One region of the Streptomyces sp. NPDC056987 genome, then DNA from elsewhere that is predicted to be linked to it. Evidence: riboswitches for the same ligand, from Rfam matches in the RefSeq annotation. Region 1 holds a riboswitch; each other region holds the start of a gene.

The links. Region 1 has a riboswitch for S-adenosylmethionine ahead of ACFTZC_RS10195 (PotD/PotF family extracellular solute-binding protein). Riboswitches for the same ligand answer to the same signal wherever they lie in the genome.
Region 2: it holds a riboswitch for S-adenosylmethionine, as region 1 does, so the genes downstream of both, thrC (threonine synthase) here and ACFTZC_RS10195 (PotD/PotF family extracellular solute-binding protein) in region 1, are expected to answer to the same signal.
Region 3: it holds a riboswitch for S-adenosylmethionine, as region 1 does, so the genes downstream of both, ACFTZC_RS29460 (putative leader peptide) here and ACFTZC_RS10195 (PotD/PotF family extracellular solute-binding protein) in region 1, are expected to answer to the same signal.

Annotation. Positions count from the first base shown of each region.
Region 1 is NZ_JBHURV010000006.1:264,017-269,360, reverse strand. It holds gene ACFTZC_RS10200 (ABC transporter ATP-binding protein) at 1-1,055, opposite strand, end outside; gene ACFTZC_RS10195 (PotD/PotF family extracellular solute-binding protein) at 1,052-2,182, opposite strand; SAM riboswitch class IV at 2,360-2,481, opposite strand; gene ACFTZC_RS10190 (beta-galactosidase) at 2,707-5,220, shown strand; gene ACFTZC_RS10185 (jacalin-like lectin) at 5,267-5,344, opposite strand, start outside.
Region 2 is NZ_JBHURV010000002.1:389,806-395,149, forward strand. It holds gene groL (chaperonin GroEL) at 1-32, opposite strand, end outside; gene ACFTZC_RS04060 (cold-shock protein) at 457-660, opposite strand; gene ACFTZC_RS04065 (MoaD/ThiS family protein) at 1,020-1,295, opposite strand; gene thrC (threonine synthase) at 1,389-2,681, opposite strand; SAM riboswitch class I at 2,699-2,826, opposite strand; gene ACFTZC_RS04075 (glucosyl-3-phosphoglycerate synthase) at 3,052-4,008, shown strand; gene ACFTZC_RS04080 (hypothetical protein) at 4,047-4,211, shown strand; gene ACFTZC_RS04085 (trehalose-6-phosphate synthase) at 4,353-5,344, shown strand, end outside.
Region 3 is NZ_JBHURV010000030.1:64,866-70,209, reverse strand. It holds gene ACFTZC_RS29475 (NtaA/DmoA family FMN-dependent monooxygenase) at 1-1,291, opposite strand, end outside; gene ACFTZC_RS29470 (LLM class flavin-dependent oxidoreductase) at 1,312-2,526, opposite strand; gene ACFTZC_RS29465 (putative leader peptide) at 2,601-2,717, opposite strand; SAM riboswitch class IV at 3,236-3,381, shown strand; gene ACFTZC_RS29460 (putative leader peptide) at 3,418-3,483, shown strand; gene ACFTZC_RS29455 (glutathione S-transferase C-terminal domain-containing protein) at 3,596-4,393, shown strand; gene ACFTZC_RS29450 (LLM class flavin-dependent oxidoreductase) at 4,438-5,344, opposite strand, start outside.

The DNA of each region.
Region 1 (5,344 bases):
CCCTCGGCGACGACGATCTGCGCCTGCCACGCCTCGCCGGTGAACGCCCGGTAGCCGACGATCCCGGAGCCGCGGACGGCTCCGGTCGGGGCTCCGGCGTCCGTGTCGGCCGCGGCTCCGGCGTCCGCGCCGCCGTCGTTCTTGGCCGCCGCCTCGGCCTCCGTCTCGGCGGCCGTGACGGTGACGCGTTCCGGCCGTACGGCGAGCGTGACCGGGTCCCCGTCGGGCAGCGTGGCGAGGCCGGAATGCAGCCGTACCCCGCCGACGTGGAGCGTCCCGTCGCGGGCTCCGGTGCCCTCCAGGATGTTGGCCGCGCCGATGAACTCGGCGACGAAGCGGGTGGCGGGCGTCCGGTACACCTCGGTGGGCGTGCCGAGCTGTTCGACCCGGCCGCCGTTCATCACGGCGATCCGGTCGGAGAGCGACATCGCCTCTTCCTGGTCGTGCGTGACGAAGACCATGGTGATGCCGAGGCGCTGCTGGAGCTCCCGCAGCTCCACCCGCATCTCGCGGCGCAGTTTGGCGTCGAGGTTGGACAGCGGCTCGTCGAGCAGCAGCACGGCGGGCCGGGTGGCCAGCGCGCGGGCCACGGCGACCCGCTGCTGCTGGCCGCCGGAGAGCTGCCGCGGCCTGCGGTCCGCGTACGCCTCCAGGCCGACGAGGCGCAGCGCCTCGGCGACGCGTTCGTCCCGCTCGGCGCGCTCGGTGCGGCGCACCTTCAGGCCGTACGCCACGTTGCCTGCGACGGTCATGTGCGGGAAGAGCGCGTAGTTCTGGAAGACCAGGCCGAGCCCCCTGCGGTGCGTGGGAACGTCGGTGAGGTCCGTGCCGTCCAGGGTGATCCGGCCCGCGGTGGGCCGGACGAACCCCGCCAGGCTGTTGAGGAGAGTCGTCTTGCCGCAGCCGCTGGGGCCGAGGACGGAGAGGAACTCGCCGCGCCTGATGGAGAGCCGGCCGACGTCGAGGATGCGCTGCCCCTCGTACCCGGCGGCCAGGCCCTCGATCTCGATGTGCGCGGCGGTCCCGCCGCCGGCGTCGTCACGCTGCCCGGTCACTTGAAGATCTGATTCCACCGCTGCTGCCATTCATTCAGCTTGGGGGTCGCCGTCTTGTAGTCGACCCAGGTGAACGTCTTGTAGACGGCCTCGCCGTACTTGACCTTCGCCTTGAAGTCGGGGCTGTAGTCGATGGTGTCGTTGCCCGCGCCGTAGAAGGTCCCCTCGGCGAAGGGCTTCTGGTACTGGGCGGCGCTGAGGTAGTCGAGGAACTTGTAGGCGGCCTCGGTGTGCGCGCTGCCCTCGGGGACGTAGTACGAGGTCAGCGCGCCGACGGCGCCGGAGGCGGGGTAGCTGAAGCCGATCGGCTGCCCCTCCTTGGCCATGGCGAAGGCCCGGCCGTCCCAGAAGGGCACGATCCAGGCGTCGCCGTTCTGGAGGACGGTGGAGACGCTGCCCGCGTCCGCCGGGAACGCCGAGACGCAGTCCTTGAGCCCTTCGAGCTTCTTGAACGCCTTGTCGACATCGGCGGGGTCGGAGAGCTTGCCGCCGTCCTGGGAGACCAGCGCGGAGAAGAACTCCAGGCCCGCGTTGTAGGTGAGCGGGGGCAGGGCGACATGGCCGCAGTACTTCTTGTCGAAGATGTCGGTCCAGTCGCGGGGCGCCTGCTTGATCTTGTCGGTGCGGTACAGCAGCCCGTTGGAGCCGGTGGTCAGCGGCACGCCGTAGGAGGCGCCCTCGACCGTGGACTGCTGGGTGAGCACCGGGTCGAGCTGCTTCCAGTGGCTGAGGTCGCCCGTCTTCAGCGGCTGGAGGAGGCCACCGCCGACGGCCTGGTGCAGGGAGCCGGGGGTGAGGGCGACGACGTCGAACGGCGCGTTCTTCCCGCCCGCGGCACGGAGCTTGGTGAGCCAGGCGGAGTCGGCGCCGTAGACGAGGTTCACCTTGATGCCGGTGTCCTTCTCGAACGGGGCGACGAAGGACTTCTTGAACAGCTCGCCCCAGGGGCCCGCGAAGGCCGTGACGGTGATCTGCTCCCCCTTGGAGCCGGACCCTCCGTCGCCGGAGCCGCCGGAGGAGCCGCCGGTGTCGACCCCGCAGCCGGCGACGGCGGCGAGGACAGTGGCGGCCGAGGCGAGGACCAGCAGGGGGCGTCGCCCGCGTGGGCGTGGCAGGGCAGCTCTCATGAGGGCAGGACTCCTCGGTGCGGGGTGACGGCGAACGGCGCGCCGGCCCGTGGGTGATGGTTCGCCGGCCGCTCGTCGAGCGGGGGCCGCTGGGCGGGGCACCATGACGACGTGCCCTGAGGCATCACGTCCGCTGTCATCTCGTGCTCCCGTCACAGGTACTGGACCTGGGTGACAGGTCCGCGCTTGCTCCCGGCACATCGGTGTGCGCGTGGAGCCGTGTCATCACCCGGGGCACCCCACCGCAGAAGGAGGGTTGCCGCCCAGCAAGCCGGGGCTTGTCGCTGGGACTCGTGACGGCCAAAAACGTAACACTCTGTGGCTGGTTTCTGAAGATGAGGCGGATCACATGATGATCACACCTCGATCACAGGGTGGACGATTCAGGACAAAGCTGTATAAATATCTGCCCACGTGGCCGGGCGTCACCGCCACCCGGGCGCCACCGCGTCGGCACCGGCACCACCATCAGGCCATTCATTAATTAGGAATACTTCTTGACACGGTCCGGGAGCGTGCCGACGATGAAGCGATCTCCCGAGCCGTCGTCGACGCAGGAGCCGCCCGTCGTGTTGTCGCTGCGCACTCATGACCTGACCGCTCCGCTCCCCGGCCCGACGGGGCACCTGAGGATGGGCAGCCCGGACGGCGTCCCCGCTCCCCTGGTCCCCGACAGCCGCAGAATCCTGCGGGGCCGGGTCCCCTGGCTGCCCGTCATGGCGGAGTTCCACTTCAGCCGCTACCCCGCCGCCGAGTGGCGCGAGGAACTGCTGAAGATCCGCGCGGGCGGGGTCGACACCGTGGCCACCTACCTCTTCTGGAACCAGCACGAGGAGACCCGCGGCGCCTTCCGGTTCGACGGCGGTCTCGATGTGCGCCGCTTCGTCCTGCTCTGCGCCGGACTCGGGCTGTCCGTCGCCGTACGGGTCGGTCCCTGGTCGCACGGCGAGTGCCGGGGCGGCGGCTTCCCCGACTGGCTCGACGGCACCGGCTGCGCCCCGCGCACCGACGACCCGGCCTATCTGGCCCTCGTCGAGCGGTACTTCGCCCGGATCGGCCATGAGCTGCGCGGCCTCTCGTACGACGAGGGCGGCCCCGTCGTCGCCGTACAGATCGAGAACGAGCTGTACGACGCGCCCGGCCACCTCGCGACGCTCCGCCGCCTCGCGGCGGCCGCGGGCATCGCCGCCCCGCTGTGGACCGCCACCGGATGGGACGCCGCCGATCTGCCGCGCGACGTCCTGCTGCCGGTGTACGGCGGCTATCCGGAGGCCTTCTGGCTCCCGGCGCACGGCGGGTGGGCCCGGGAGATGCGCCGACACTACGTCTTCACCCCGGTCAGGGACGACCCGAACATCGGCGCCGATCTGCGCCCCGCGGTGCGGGCGGGCCACGGGGTGCCGGACGACGGCCGCTACCCGTACATCACCTGCGAACTCGGCGCGGGCATGGCCGTCGCGTACCACCGGCGGCCCCTGGTACGGACCGCGGACATCTCCGCGCTCGCGCTGGCGAAGCTGGGCAGCGGCTCGGTCTGGCAGGGGTACTACCTGTACCACGGCTGTTCGCAGCGGCTGGATCTCGCGCTGCCCAACCAGGAGTCGCACGCCACCGGTTACCCCAACGACCTGCCGGCCGTCAGCTACGACTTCCAGGCCCCGCTGGGTGAGTACGGGCAGGTGCGCCCCTCGTTCCACGCGCTGCGCGCGCAGCACCTGCTGATCCAGGACTCCGGGGCGCGGCTCGCGGACATGCCGCTGCGGCTGCCCGACGTGACACCGGCCGGCCTCGACGACCGGTCCACGCTCCGCTGGGCGGTGCGCTCCAGCGGTACGGAGGGCTTCCTCTTCGTCAACAACCACCAGCCCCACGAGCCCCTCCCCGACCACCGCGAGGTGCGCTTCCGGGTCGAACTCGACGGCTGCGCCCGGCAGTTGCCCGCCACGCCGGTGACCGTGCCCGGCGGCGCGCACTTCGTGTGGCCCCTCGGGTACGAGGCGGGGCCCGGCGTACGGCTCGACTGGGTGAGCGCGCAGCCGCTGACCCGGCTGGAGATCGACGGGGTGCCGACCGCGGTGTTCGCCGCCACGGCGGGGATCACCCCGCAGTTCCCGCTGCCCGCCGGGGCCGTGGTGTCGGGTCCCGCGCGGACCGCCGGGCGGGACGGCGCGGCGGTGGTCGTGGAGGTCACCGCACCGGGCACGGAGGCGGCGGTGACCGTGAGCGGGCCCGAGGGGCCGGTCCGGCTGCTCTTCCTCACCGAGGAGCAGGCGCGCCGCCTCCAGCGGGTCCGGATCTGGGGCGCGGAGCGGCTGGTGCTCTGCGACGACGCCGTCCTGGCCGACGGCGGCGAACTGCGCGTCCACACCGAGGCGGAGACCGTTTCCCTCTCCCTGGCGCCCGCGCCAGCCACCGCGATCCGCGCGCCCGGGGCCGGCCCGACGGGATCCTGTACGCCCGGATCCGATCCGGCGGGATCCCGTACGCCCGGATCCGACCCGGCGGGATCCGATACGGCGGGGCTCTCCCGGCCCCGTGCCGACGGCCTCTTCACCACCTGGACGGTCGGGGTCCCGCAGGTGGCCGGGGCCGGTGCCGTCACCGTCGACCGGGTACGCGCGCGGGCCGTGGCGCCGCCCGCCCGTGACGGCGGCCCGCAGCGGCGCGCCTCGGCCCCGGTCGACGCCGACTTCGCGGAGGCGGCGGTCCACCGGATCGCCGTCCCCGCCGCGGTGTTCGACGAGGGCGGGGAGGTGCTGCTGCGGCTCACGTACACCGGCGACGTGGCCCGCGCCTTCATCGGCGGGCGGCTCGTGGCCGACCACTTCTGGCACGGCCCCGCGTGGGACATCGGCCTGCGGCGGCACGCGGCGGCGGCCGCCGAGCACGGCGTCGAGATCCGGGTGCTCCCCCTGGGCCGCGCGGGCGGGGTGTACGTCGACCCCTCGGCTCGGCACGGCCTGGCGGCGGCCAGGACCCGGGCATCGGTCGACTCGGCGGCGCTCGTCCCGGTCCGCCGGATCCGGCTGCGCGGGTGACGTACCCCTTCGGCTGCTTGGGCGTGCGGGTGACGTACCCCTTCGGTTACTTCGGCGCGTAGACGACGCCGAGCTTGTCGATCTCGTCGTCCGCGCGGCCGGTGAAGCCGACGATCCGCCACCC
Region 2 (5,344 bases), on a different contig from region 1:
GCCTCCTCGTCGAACGCGATGATCTTGGCCATGTGAAGTGGTCCTCCCGGACGGATGGGGTCTCCCCTGCTCGAACGCAGTTGAGAGCTTGGGGAAGGATTGCTCCGGACCGCGCTGGCGCCCGCGACGGACGGCCTGAGAGCCGCTGGTTCCTTGCCCCAACGACTCTTCGGGCCTCACCGACCCGGTCCTTAAGTTGTCACTCTCACTCGCAGAGTGCTAACGCCAATAATTAGCACTCGACCCATGAGAGTGCAAGCGCCTACAGGGGTCGTCGAGGGGTGGCGGCCGGTCGGCGGGTGGGCGCAAGCGCCTGAGGACTTCGCCCCCGGAGCCGAGGGGACACGCGTGAGGGGCCCGTATCCCGGTGCGGGATGCGGGCCCCTCATGCGTGAGTGGGTGCAGAGTGCGTACTGACCGCGTACGTGAGTGCGTCGGTGGCCGATCGCGCCGGGATCAGACGGCGAGCTTGACCATGTCCGCCTGCGGACCCTTCTGGCCCTGCGAGATCTCGAACTCCACTCGCTGACCTTCTTCAAGGGTGCGGTAACCGTCCATCTGGATCGCGCTGTAGTGGACGAATACATCCGCACCACCGTCGACCGCGATGAAGCCGTAGCCCTTCTCCGCGTTGAACCACTTGACGGTGCCCTGAGCCATGCCAACTCCCCTATTACTGGCCCTTGGACGGGGCCACACTTCGCGCCGGAACGCGTCGACCGCGGCTGAATGTATCTGCCCAACTGCCCTCTGCAACAGGTCAATCGGACGAGAAATCTGGGCATGGCCGAACACGCATAGTGCTGAATCCACTGCGTTCCGGGGCAAGTCGGGCCGGGCAAAGGGTACGTACACCACATACGGCGCCAGGACTTTGCCCTCATGTTGTCGCGTTCTCGCTCGCGTTGGGAGCGGGCGACGGCGGGGCGTTCCCTTACTCTACCGTGCTCAACCATGTAGAACGGTCCCCTCCGCTTCTGTCGCGGAGAGGACCGTTTCCCTTACGGAGCGCGGCGGCGTCAGCCTCCGGCGACCGCCGGGATGATGGAGATGCCCGCGCCCGCCGGGGTGGCGGTCTCCAGGCCCTGCTCGAAGCGGACGTCGTCGTCGTTCACGTACACGTTCACGAAGCGGCGCAGCTTGCCGTCGTCGTCCAGGACGCGCGCGGCGATGCCCGGGTGGCTCGTCTCCAGGGACTGGATGACCTCGGAGAGGTTCGCCCCCTCCGCGGGGACTTCGGCCTGGCCGGCGGTGTAGGTGCGGAGGATGGTGGGGATACGGACCTTGACGCTCATGATGGGACCTTTCTGCGAAGTCGGAGTCGGAGTGGGTGATCGGCCTGACGGAGGATCACCCGGTTCGTCAGCGGGGTCAGCTTGGCGGCGTGATCAGCTCGCGGCAAGACCGGCTTCGCGGAACGCGTCGAGGCTCGGGCGGATCGTCGCCGTCGGACCCGTGGTCGGCGCCACGGCGTCCAGCGTCTTGAGCCCGTCACCGGTGTTGAGGACGACCGTGGTGAGGGCCGGGTCGAGGACGCCGGCCTCGATGAGCTTCTTCGTCACGCCGACGGTCACGCCGCCCGCGGTCTCGGCGAAGATGCCCTCGGTGCGCGCCAGCAGCTTGATCGCGTCGACGATCTGCCCGTCGTTCACGTCCTCCACCGCGCCGCCGGTGCGCCGGGCGATGTCCAGGACGTACGGGCCGTCCGCCGGGTTGCCGATCGCCAGGGACTTGGCGATGGTGTCCGGCTTCTGCGGCCGTACGACGTCGTGCCCGGCCTTGAAGGCGGTGGAGACCGGCGAGCAGCCCTCGGCCTGGGCGCCGAAGATCTTGTAGGGGCGGTCCTCGACGAGCCCCAGCCTGATCAGCTCCTGGAGTCCCTTGTCGATCTTCGTGAGCTGCGATCCGGAGGCGATCGGGATGACGATCTGGTCCGGCAGCCGCCAGCCGAGCTGCTCGCAGATCTCGTACGCGAGGGTCTTGGAGCCCTCTCCGTAGTACGGCCGCAGGTTGACGTTGACGAAGCCCCAGCCCTCGCCCAGCGGGTCCCCGATGAGCTCGGAACAGAAGCGGTTGACGTCGTCGTAGTTGCCCTTGATGCCGACCAGGTCGCCGCCGTACACCGCGGCCATGACGACCTTGCCCTGCTCCAGGTCGTGCGGGATGAAGACGCAGGAGCGGAAACCGGCGCGGGCCGCCGCGGCGCCGACGGCGCCCGCGAGGTTGCCGGTGGAGGAGCAGGAGAGGGTGGTGAAGCCGAAGGCGCGCGCGGCCTCGACGGCGATGGCGACGACGCGGTCCTTGAAGGAGTGCGTCGGGTTGCCGGAGTCGTCCTTGATGTGGAGCGAGCCGGTGATCCCCAGCTCACGGGCGAGGTTGTCGGCCTTGACCAGCTTCGTGAAGCCGGGGTTGATGTTGGGCTTCGAGGCGACGTCCGCGGGGACGGGCAGCAGCGGCGCGTACCGCCAGATGTTGTCCGGGCCCTCGGCGATGCGCTTCTTCAGCTCTTCGGGGTCCCCGCTCGGCAGGTCGTACGCGACTTCGAGCGGCCCGAAACAGCTCGCACAGGCGAAAATGGGGCCGAGGTCGAAACGCTCTCCGCATTCGCGGCACGAGAGCGCGGCGGCGGGTCCGAGGTCGACGGTCGCGTCGGTACCGCTCCGGACGGTCTGCACAGCCATGATGGCGAGGCCCTTTCTCCTCATCTTCCTCGCGACGTACTTCGCCACGAGACGGAATTGGCACCTTCCCCACCGTGACCTCATGGTCGGCGGGAGGGTTGCCGGGACTTCAACGGGCCGTTCCCTCAGTCCCTCTGGATGAGCGCTATGGCGCCGGAGCCTTGGTCCGGTGCGTTTGTTCACGTGCTGACCCCGGCATGCCGTGGTCATTCGCGTTGTTCAAGACTGTAACCGAAGGGGCGGAGGGTTGAGATAGTCGTCCGCACCGCGAGATGGATCACGTTGCGGCGTGTATGCCGGTGTGCGTGCCGACGTACGAGCCATGAGACATCACGTACCTGACAGAGAACGCGCGCAGGGAGTACCGAACGTGCTGGAAGAGGTGGAGCACTGGCTGACCAGGCGTTCCTGGTCGGCGGGGGACCGTACGCCCGACCGGCTCCTGGCGGCGAAGGCGGCGCGCGGCGCCACGGTGAGCGTGGTCCTGCCGGCGCTCGACGAGCAGGAGACGGTCGGCGCGATAGTCGCCGTCATCCGGCGCGAGCTGATGGAGCGGGTCCGGCTGGTCGACGAGCTGGTGGTGATCGACTCCGGCTCCGCCGACCGTACGGCCGAGGTCGCCGCGGCGGCGGGCGCGCGGGTCGTCCACCGGGACACGATCCTGCCGCGGCTGCCCGCGCTGCCCGGGAAGGGCGAGGTGCTGTGGCGGTCGCTGCTGGTGACGCGCGGTGACATCGTGTGCTTCGTCGACGCCGATCTGCGGGAGTTCTCGCCGGACTTCGTCTCGGGGATCGTGGGCCCGCTGCTCACCGAGCCCGAGGTGCAGTTCGTGAAGGCGATGTACGACCGCCCGCTGCGCCAGGGGCCGGCGCCGGAGTCCGGCCAGGGCGGGCGGGTGACCGAGCTGGTGGCGCGCCCGCTGCTCAACCTGCACTGGCCCCGGCTGGCGGGCTTCGTCCAGCCGCTGGGCGGGGAGTACGCGGCGCGCCGCTCGCTGCTGGAGCGGCTGCCGTTCCCGGTGGGGTACGGCGTGGAGCTGGGCCTGCTGGTGGACGCGCTGCACACGGTGGGGCTCGACGCGCTGGCCCAGGTGGACGTGGGGGTACGGCTCCACCGCCACCAGGACGACCGGGCGCTGGGGCGGATGGCCGCGGCGATCTACCGTACGGCGCAGCTGCGGCTCCAGCGGGGCCATCTCGTACGGCCGCTGCTGACGCAGTTCGAGCGGGGCGAGGACGGCTTCGTACCGCGGACACACGCGGTGGACACGGAGGAGCGCCCGCCGATGCGGGAGATCGCGGAGTACACGGCCGGACGCGCGGCGTAACATCAGATCATCGCACCATTTGTCTACATTGCCCCCTCATGAGACTGAATCACACGTTTTCAGGGGCTTCGGAACTGACCTGGGTGGTGCTGGCTCAGGTCGGCACCACGGCCGAGCGGCTGTGGCTGCTGGGCGGGATGGCGTTCGCGCTGACGGGCGCGGGGGTGGTCGCGCTGGCCGCCGCGCGCGGGAGGCGCGACTGAGAGCCCGCCGGGCCGGCCTCCGGGGGGGGGCACTCCGAGCGGGCCTCCGGGCGGCCTCCGGACGGGGGGAGGCTCCCGGGGCCGGGGACGTCACACGAGCCGTACGTTTGAGCGTTTCCGGGACGGGCTAGGTTTCGCGACATGGTTACCGAGCCGTCAGAAGCTTCCGGCACCCCCGCGCCCGCCCGTGTCCTCGTGGCCTCCAACCGGGGCCCCGTCTCGTACACGCGGCGCGACAACGGGACGCTGGAGGCCCGGCGCGGCGGCGGCGGGCTGGTGTCGGGGCTGTCGGCCATCGGCTCGGACGACGACGCCCTCTGGGTGTGCGCGGCGCTCGGCGAGGGCGACCGGGAGGCCGTACGGCGTACGGAGGGCCGCCTCGACCCGGCGGACACGGGCGGGCAGCGGGTACGGATGCTGGGCATCGAGCCCGAGGTGTACGCCGCCGCGTACAACGACGTCGCCAACTCCACGCTCTGGTTCGTCCACCACATGCTCTACCAGACCCCCCTGGAGCCGTCCTTCGGCCCGGAGTTCCGGGAGCGGTGGGCGGCGTACGAGACGTACAACCGCGCCTTCGCCGAGGCGCTGGCGCGGGAGGCGGCCGAGGGCGCGGCGGTCCTCGTGCAGGACTACCACCTGGCGCTGGTCCCGGGGATGCTCCGGGCGCTCCGCCCCGACCTCAGGATCGGGCACTTCTCGCACACGCCGTGGGCGCCGCCGGAGTACTTCCGGCTGCTGCCCGACGACATCGCGGAGCGGCTGCTGCTGGGCCTGCTCGGCGCCGACCGGCTGGGCTTCCTGACCCGGCGGTGGGCGGGGGCGTTCAAGGAGTGCGCCCGCGCCGTGCTGGCGGGTCGCGGGCTGACGGCTCACTGGCCCGAGGACGGCGCCGTGGACGGCGGGCCGCCGTACCTCACTCACCCGCGCGCCGGCGACGGCCCGGCGGACGGCCGGACCTACCTCGCGGTCCACGGCCTCGGCGCGGACGGCGACTTCCTGCGCGAGCGCGCGCACCGCCCGGACGTGGCCGAGCGGATGGTGACCCTGCGCGAGCAGATCGGCCGGACGGCGGACGGGGCCGACCGGAAGACGATCGTCCGGGTGGACCGTACGGAGCTGTCCAAGAACAT
Region 3 (5,344 bases), on a different contig from region 1:
TGCGGTACACGCCGCGTTCCTGGAGCAGCGGGACGACCCGGTCGGCGAAGGAATCGAGGCCGCCCGGGGTGATGTGCGGGACGAGGATGAAGCCGTCGGCGGCGTCGGCCTGCACGAAGTCGTTGATGGTCCGGGCGACGGTGGCCGGGGAGCCGACGAAGTTCTGCCGGTTGCCGGTCTCGATGACGAGATCCCGGATCGACCACTTGTTGGCGGCGGCGCGCTCGCGCCAGTCGCGGGCCGTGGCCAGCGGGTCGCGGTACATCCGTACCTGGGCGCGGCCGCGGGCGACGGTGTGCTCGCCGAGGTCGGGGTCGATGTCGGGGAGCGGGCCGTCCGGGTCGTACGCGGACAGGTCCCGGTTCCAGACGAACTCCAGGTGCTTGATGGCCGTGGCCCCGCTCACCTGCAAACGGCGTACCTCACGGGCCTGTTCCTCCGCCTCCGCGTCGGTGTCGCCGAGTACGAAGCTCGCGGCGGGCAGGATCAGCAGCTGGTCGGCGCCCCGGCCGTACCGGGGCAGGCGGCCCTTGACGTCGGAGTAGAACGCCTGGCCTTCCGCGAGGGCGGCGTACCGGCTGAAGATGGCGTCGGCGCTCGACGCGGCGAACTCGCGTCCCTCGTCGGAGTCCCCGGCCTGGAAGATGACCGGGCGGCCCTGCGGGCTGCGCGGGACGTTGAACTGCCCCTGGATGTCGAAGTGCCGGCCCCGGTGCACGAAGGCTCCGGCGCGTGCGTCCCGCAGGAACGTGCCGGTCTCCCGGTCGGCGACGATCTCGTCCCCGTGCCAGGAGTCGAAGAGTTCGTTCGCGGTGGCCAGGAACTCCTTGGCGCGCGCGTAGCGCTCCTCCTGCGGGAGGAAGCCGCCGCGCCGGAAGTTCTCTCCGGTGAACGCGTCCCAGGAGGTGACCACGTTCCAGGCGGCCCGGCCGCCCGAGAGGTGGTCGAGGCTGGCGAACTGGCGGGCCACCTCGTAGGGCTCGTTGAAGGTGGAGTTGATGGTGCCGGTCAGGCCGAGGTGTTCGGTGACGGCGGCCAGCGCGGCGAGGACGGTGAAGGTGTCGGGTCGGCCGACGACGTCCAAGTCGTATATTTTTCCGCCCTGTTCACGCAGCCGAAGCCCCTCGGCGAGGAACAGGAAGTCGAACTTGGCGCGTTCGGCGGTCCGCGCGAAGTGCGCGAAGGAGCTGAACTCGATATGGCTGTCGGCCTCGGGGGCGCTCCACACGGTGGTGTTGTTGACGCCGGGGAAGTGGGCCGCGAGGTGGATCTGCTTGAGCGGTTGGCTCACGGTAGGAGGCTCCTTCGGGCTCAGACGGCCGGGGCGGCGGCGTAGCGGTTGGCGGGGCGGGAGAGGCCGAGCAGCCCGCGCAGGGTGCCGGCCTCGTACGCGCGGCGGAAGGCGCCCCGGCGCTGGAGTTCGGGGACCAGGCCCCGGGTGATCGCCGGGAGGTCGTGCCCGGCGACGGCGGGACGCAGCCGGAAGCCGGACAGCCCCGACGACTGCAGTTCCTGGAGCAGATCGGCGAGCCCGGCGGGGGTTCCGGTGAAGACCGGGGCGTCGCCGGTGTACGGCTGTCCCGCGAGGGCGTCCAGGCGCTCCCGGCGGGCCACGGCCTCGGCGGGATCGTCGTCGAGGAAGACCAGCAGGTCGCCGAAGACGTGCAGGGGTTCGCCGGCGCGGCCCGCCGCCGACTGCTCGGCGCGGATCTCCTCGACGACGGCGCGGGCCTGAGCGGCGTCGTACGGGGTGACGTAGCCGATGTCGGTGGCCCGGGCCACCAGCCGGTAGGGGATGGTGGCGTGGGCGAGGGCGCTGACGATCGGCTGACCCTGGGGCGGGCGGGGGGTGATCGAGGGGCCCTTGACGGCGAAGTGCCTGCCCTCGAAGTCGATGTAGTGGAGTTTGTCGCGGTCGATGAAGCGGCCGGTGGCGGCGTCCCGGATCTCCGCGTCGTCCTCCCAGCTGTCCCAGAGCCGGCGCACGACCTCGACGTGGTCGGCGGCCTCGTCGAAGGCGTCGGACAGGGCTTCGTGCCCGGCAGGCGTGGCGTACTCCTCGCCGTGGAGCGGCGGGACCGTACGGCGTCCGAAGTGCGCGGCCTCGTTCCGGCGTGCCGAGATCTGTACGCGCAGGCCGGCGCGGCCGGTGCTCACGTAGTCGAGGGTGGCGATCGCCTTGGAGATGTGGAACGGCTCGGTGTGGGTGGCCACGACCGTCGGCACCACACCGATGTGGCGGGTCAGCGGGGCGACCCGCGCGGCGATGAGGACAGCGTCCAGACGGCCGCGTACCTGGTCGGTGCGGCCGTCGGGTTCGGTGAGGGACGAGGACTGGAGGCCGAGGGCGTCCTCGATGGTCACGAAGTCGAGCAGGCCGTGCTCGGCCTCGGTGACGAGGTCGGTCCAGTAGGCGGGGTCCAGCAGTTCGCGGGGGCGGGAGACCGGCTCGCGCCAGGCGGCCGGGTGCCAGCCGGCGCCGTCGAGGGCGACGGCGAGGTGCAGCGGCGAGGGTGACGAGGACATCGGGAGACGCCTTCCTGATCAGCCGTACGGGGAGCCGGTCCCCGTACGAGGGGTGCGGCTGCGAGGGCAACAGGTCAGGGGCGACAGAGCGCGCCGGCCACGCGGAGCAGGTCGATGTGCGTCCGGGAGTACAGGTGCAGACGGCGGGGCGGGGCCGGGTCCACGGCGCGGTGACGGGACACGGGACGCATGTGCCTCACCTCCACCTTTCCGGCCCGGCGGCCCCGGAGGCCCGGCCGGCCTCACGCTCGCGGCTGTCCTGGGGCGCGCCGCTCACTCCTCGGTGCGCCGCTCACCGGTCAGCAGGCGCAACAACGCGGCTGTGGCTTTCATTCCGCTGTCCGGCTTCTTCTCCGTCCCGGTCCGCGGCAGCGGTGGTCGTCGGGGACGGGGAGAACCGTCAGTCGTGGCAGAGGGCGGGACAGTGGCGGAGGGCGGGACAACGGGCCGGACACAGCGCGCTGTTGACGCCCGACAGGCCGACGGAGCGGTCCGCGCGGAGCGGGACACGGCGCGGGTGCCGGTGTGCGGCCGTCCTGTCAGCTCCGTACATCGCTGTCACCACCGCTTCTCCGGCCCTGGGGGCTCCCGTTGTGCGCCGCACGGTAGGCACCTCCCGAAAAGAATGTCAACGCGGGTGACCATCAGGTGAGACCGCGCACCCGGCTTCCTTGACGCCGTCACCGAGGGCACCGAGACTGATGTGGACGGTCACGATTGTCAGCGCCCACGGCGCGGGTTCCGCCCGCTCGTGTGGTCATCGGCCCCGGCCCGCCGACAGGCAACCCTTCCACCGCGACGGGGTGCTCCGGGTGACGACCGGGTTCCGCCGACGCGGCGGGGCAAGCGCGGTCCCGCGTCTCGCGGGCCCCGGAGGTGAGACGGGTGGCAATGCCGAGGAACGGCTTGACGAGGCGCCTGCACATCGACCTGTTGCGTGTCTCCAGCGCTTACTGATCCGCCGCCGGTCCGTGCGATCCGGACCGGTGCGAGAAGCGCAGTCGCTCCGCATCCGGCCGCCGGTGCCCACCAGGCGGCGGTGGCCTCCTCGTTCCCCAAAGGGAGAGTCATGCCCGAGACAACTTTGCGCAGCCCCGGCACGGCCGTGTCCGGCGGTCGTCCCCCGGCTCCTTCCGCGTCGGCACTTCCCGCGCCGGCCCTTCGCCCCGGGGTGGCCGCGGCCTCCCCCCGGCCGTACCGTTTCCACAGCCGGATCGGCGTCGGCCTGGCCGGGGGCTTCTACCCGGCACCGCACCGCTACGATCTCTACCTCTCCGCGGGGTGTCCCCGCTCGCTGCGTGTCTCGATCACCCTCGACCTGCTCGGCCTCGGCGGGTCGGTCGCCACCACGCTCCTGACCCGTCCCGCCGGGACGCCCGAGGCCTTCGCCTCGTTGCGCGGCGCGTACGAGGCCACGGTGCACCACTACGACGGGCCGCTGACCGTGCCCGCGCTGCGCGACCGCTGGAGCGGACGCATCGTCAGCAACGAGACCCCGGCCATTCTCCGCGACCTCGGGGGCCTGCTCCCCGGCGACGACGGAGCCCGTCACCGCGCTCTCAACCCGCCGGCCCTCGTCCCGGAGATCGACGCGCTGCGCGACCTGCTGGACCGGGACGTCACCCCGGCCGGACCGCCCTCGGAACGGTCGGCGGCACTCGGCCTGCTGGACCGTCGGCTCGCCTCGGGCACCCACGCGTTGGGCGACACGCTCACGGCCGCGGACGTGGACCTGTGGGTGGCGCTCGTCCACCTCGGCCCGGCCGGCACCCTCTGCTCGTACCCCCGGCTCGGGGCGTACGTACGCCGCCTCGGCGCTCATCCCGCCTTCCGGGACAGGACCGGGGCGGTGTCCGACGCGGCGTGAGGGCGGGCGCGGCGCCGCGCCGGCCGTCGTGCCGTCCACGGCGGTCAGCGCAGCCTGGGCAGCAGTTGGTCGCCGACCCGGGCGGTCTCCTGCTGGTACGGGGTGTCGGAGAGGACGAAGTGGGTGACGCCCAGGGCGCGGTAGTTGTCCAGCGCCGTGGCCACGTCTGCGGCGGAGCCGACCAGCCAGGTGGTCGCCGCTCCTTTGCCGCCGACGGTGCCGGGGGCGGTGTACAGGCAGGTGTCGAGGACCTCGCCCCGTGCCGCGAGGTCGAGAAGCCTCTGCTGTCCCGCGGCGGTCCTGCCGTTCTCCGTCCAGGCGGTCTCCCCCGCGCTCCGGGCCGTCCGCGCGACCTTCTCCTCGGCGGCCCGCCAGGCCTCCTCCGTGGTGTCGCGCACCACCGTGGTGATCCGCAGGCCGAACTGGAGAGGCCGGTGCCTGCGGCCCACCTCCTCGCTCAACGCCTTCAGCCTCGCGATGCGTTCGGCGACGCCGTCGAGTGGTTCGCCCCAGAAGAGCTGCACGTCCGCCTCCGCCGCCGACACCCGTTCGGCGGCCTCGGAGGCGCCGCCGAAGTAGAGCGTGGGATGGGCCCGGGTGCCGGTGGCGTACGGACGGGGCGCGACCGTGGACCGGCCGACCCGGAAGTACGCACCGTCGAACGTCACGTCCTCCTCGGTCCACAGGCGCCGTACGAGATGGAGGAACTCCCGGGTGCGGGCGTACCGCCCCGCGGGGTCACTGTGCGGGTCACCGTAGGCGGCGGGCTGGTCGACCCCGCTGACGATGTTGACCAGCACCCGGCCGCGGCTGAGCTGGTCGAGTGTGGCCGCCGCGGCGGCGAAGTGGGCCGGCTGCCAGTATCCGGGGCGGACCGCGATCAGGGGTTTGAAGGTCTCGGTCCTGGCGGCGAGCGCGGTGGCCAGGGTGAAGGTGTCCGGCCGCCCCCAC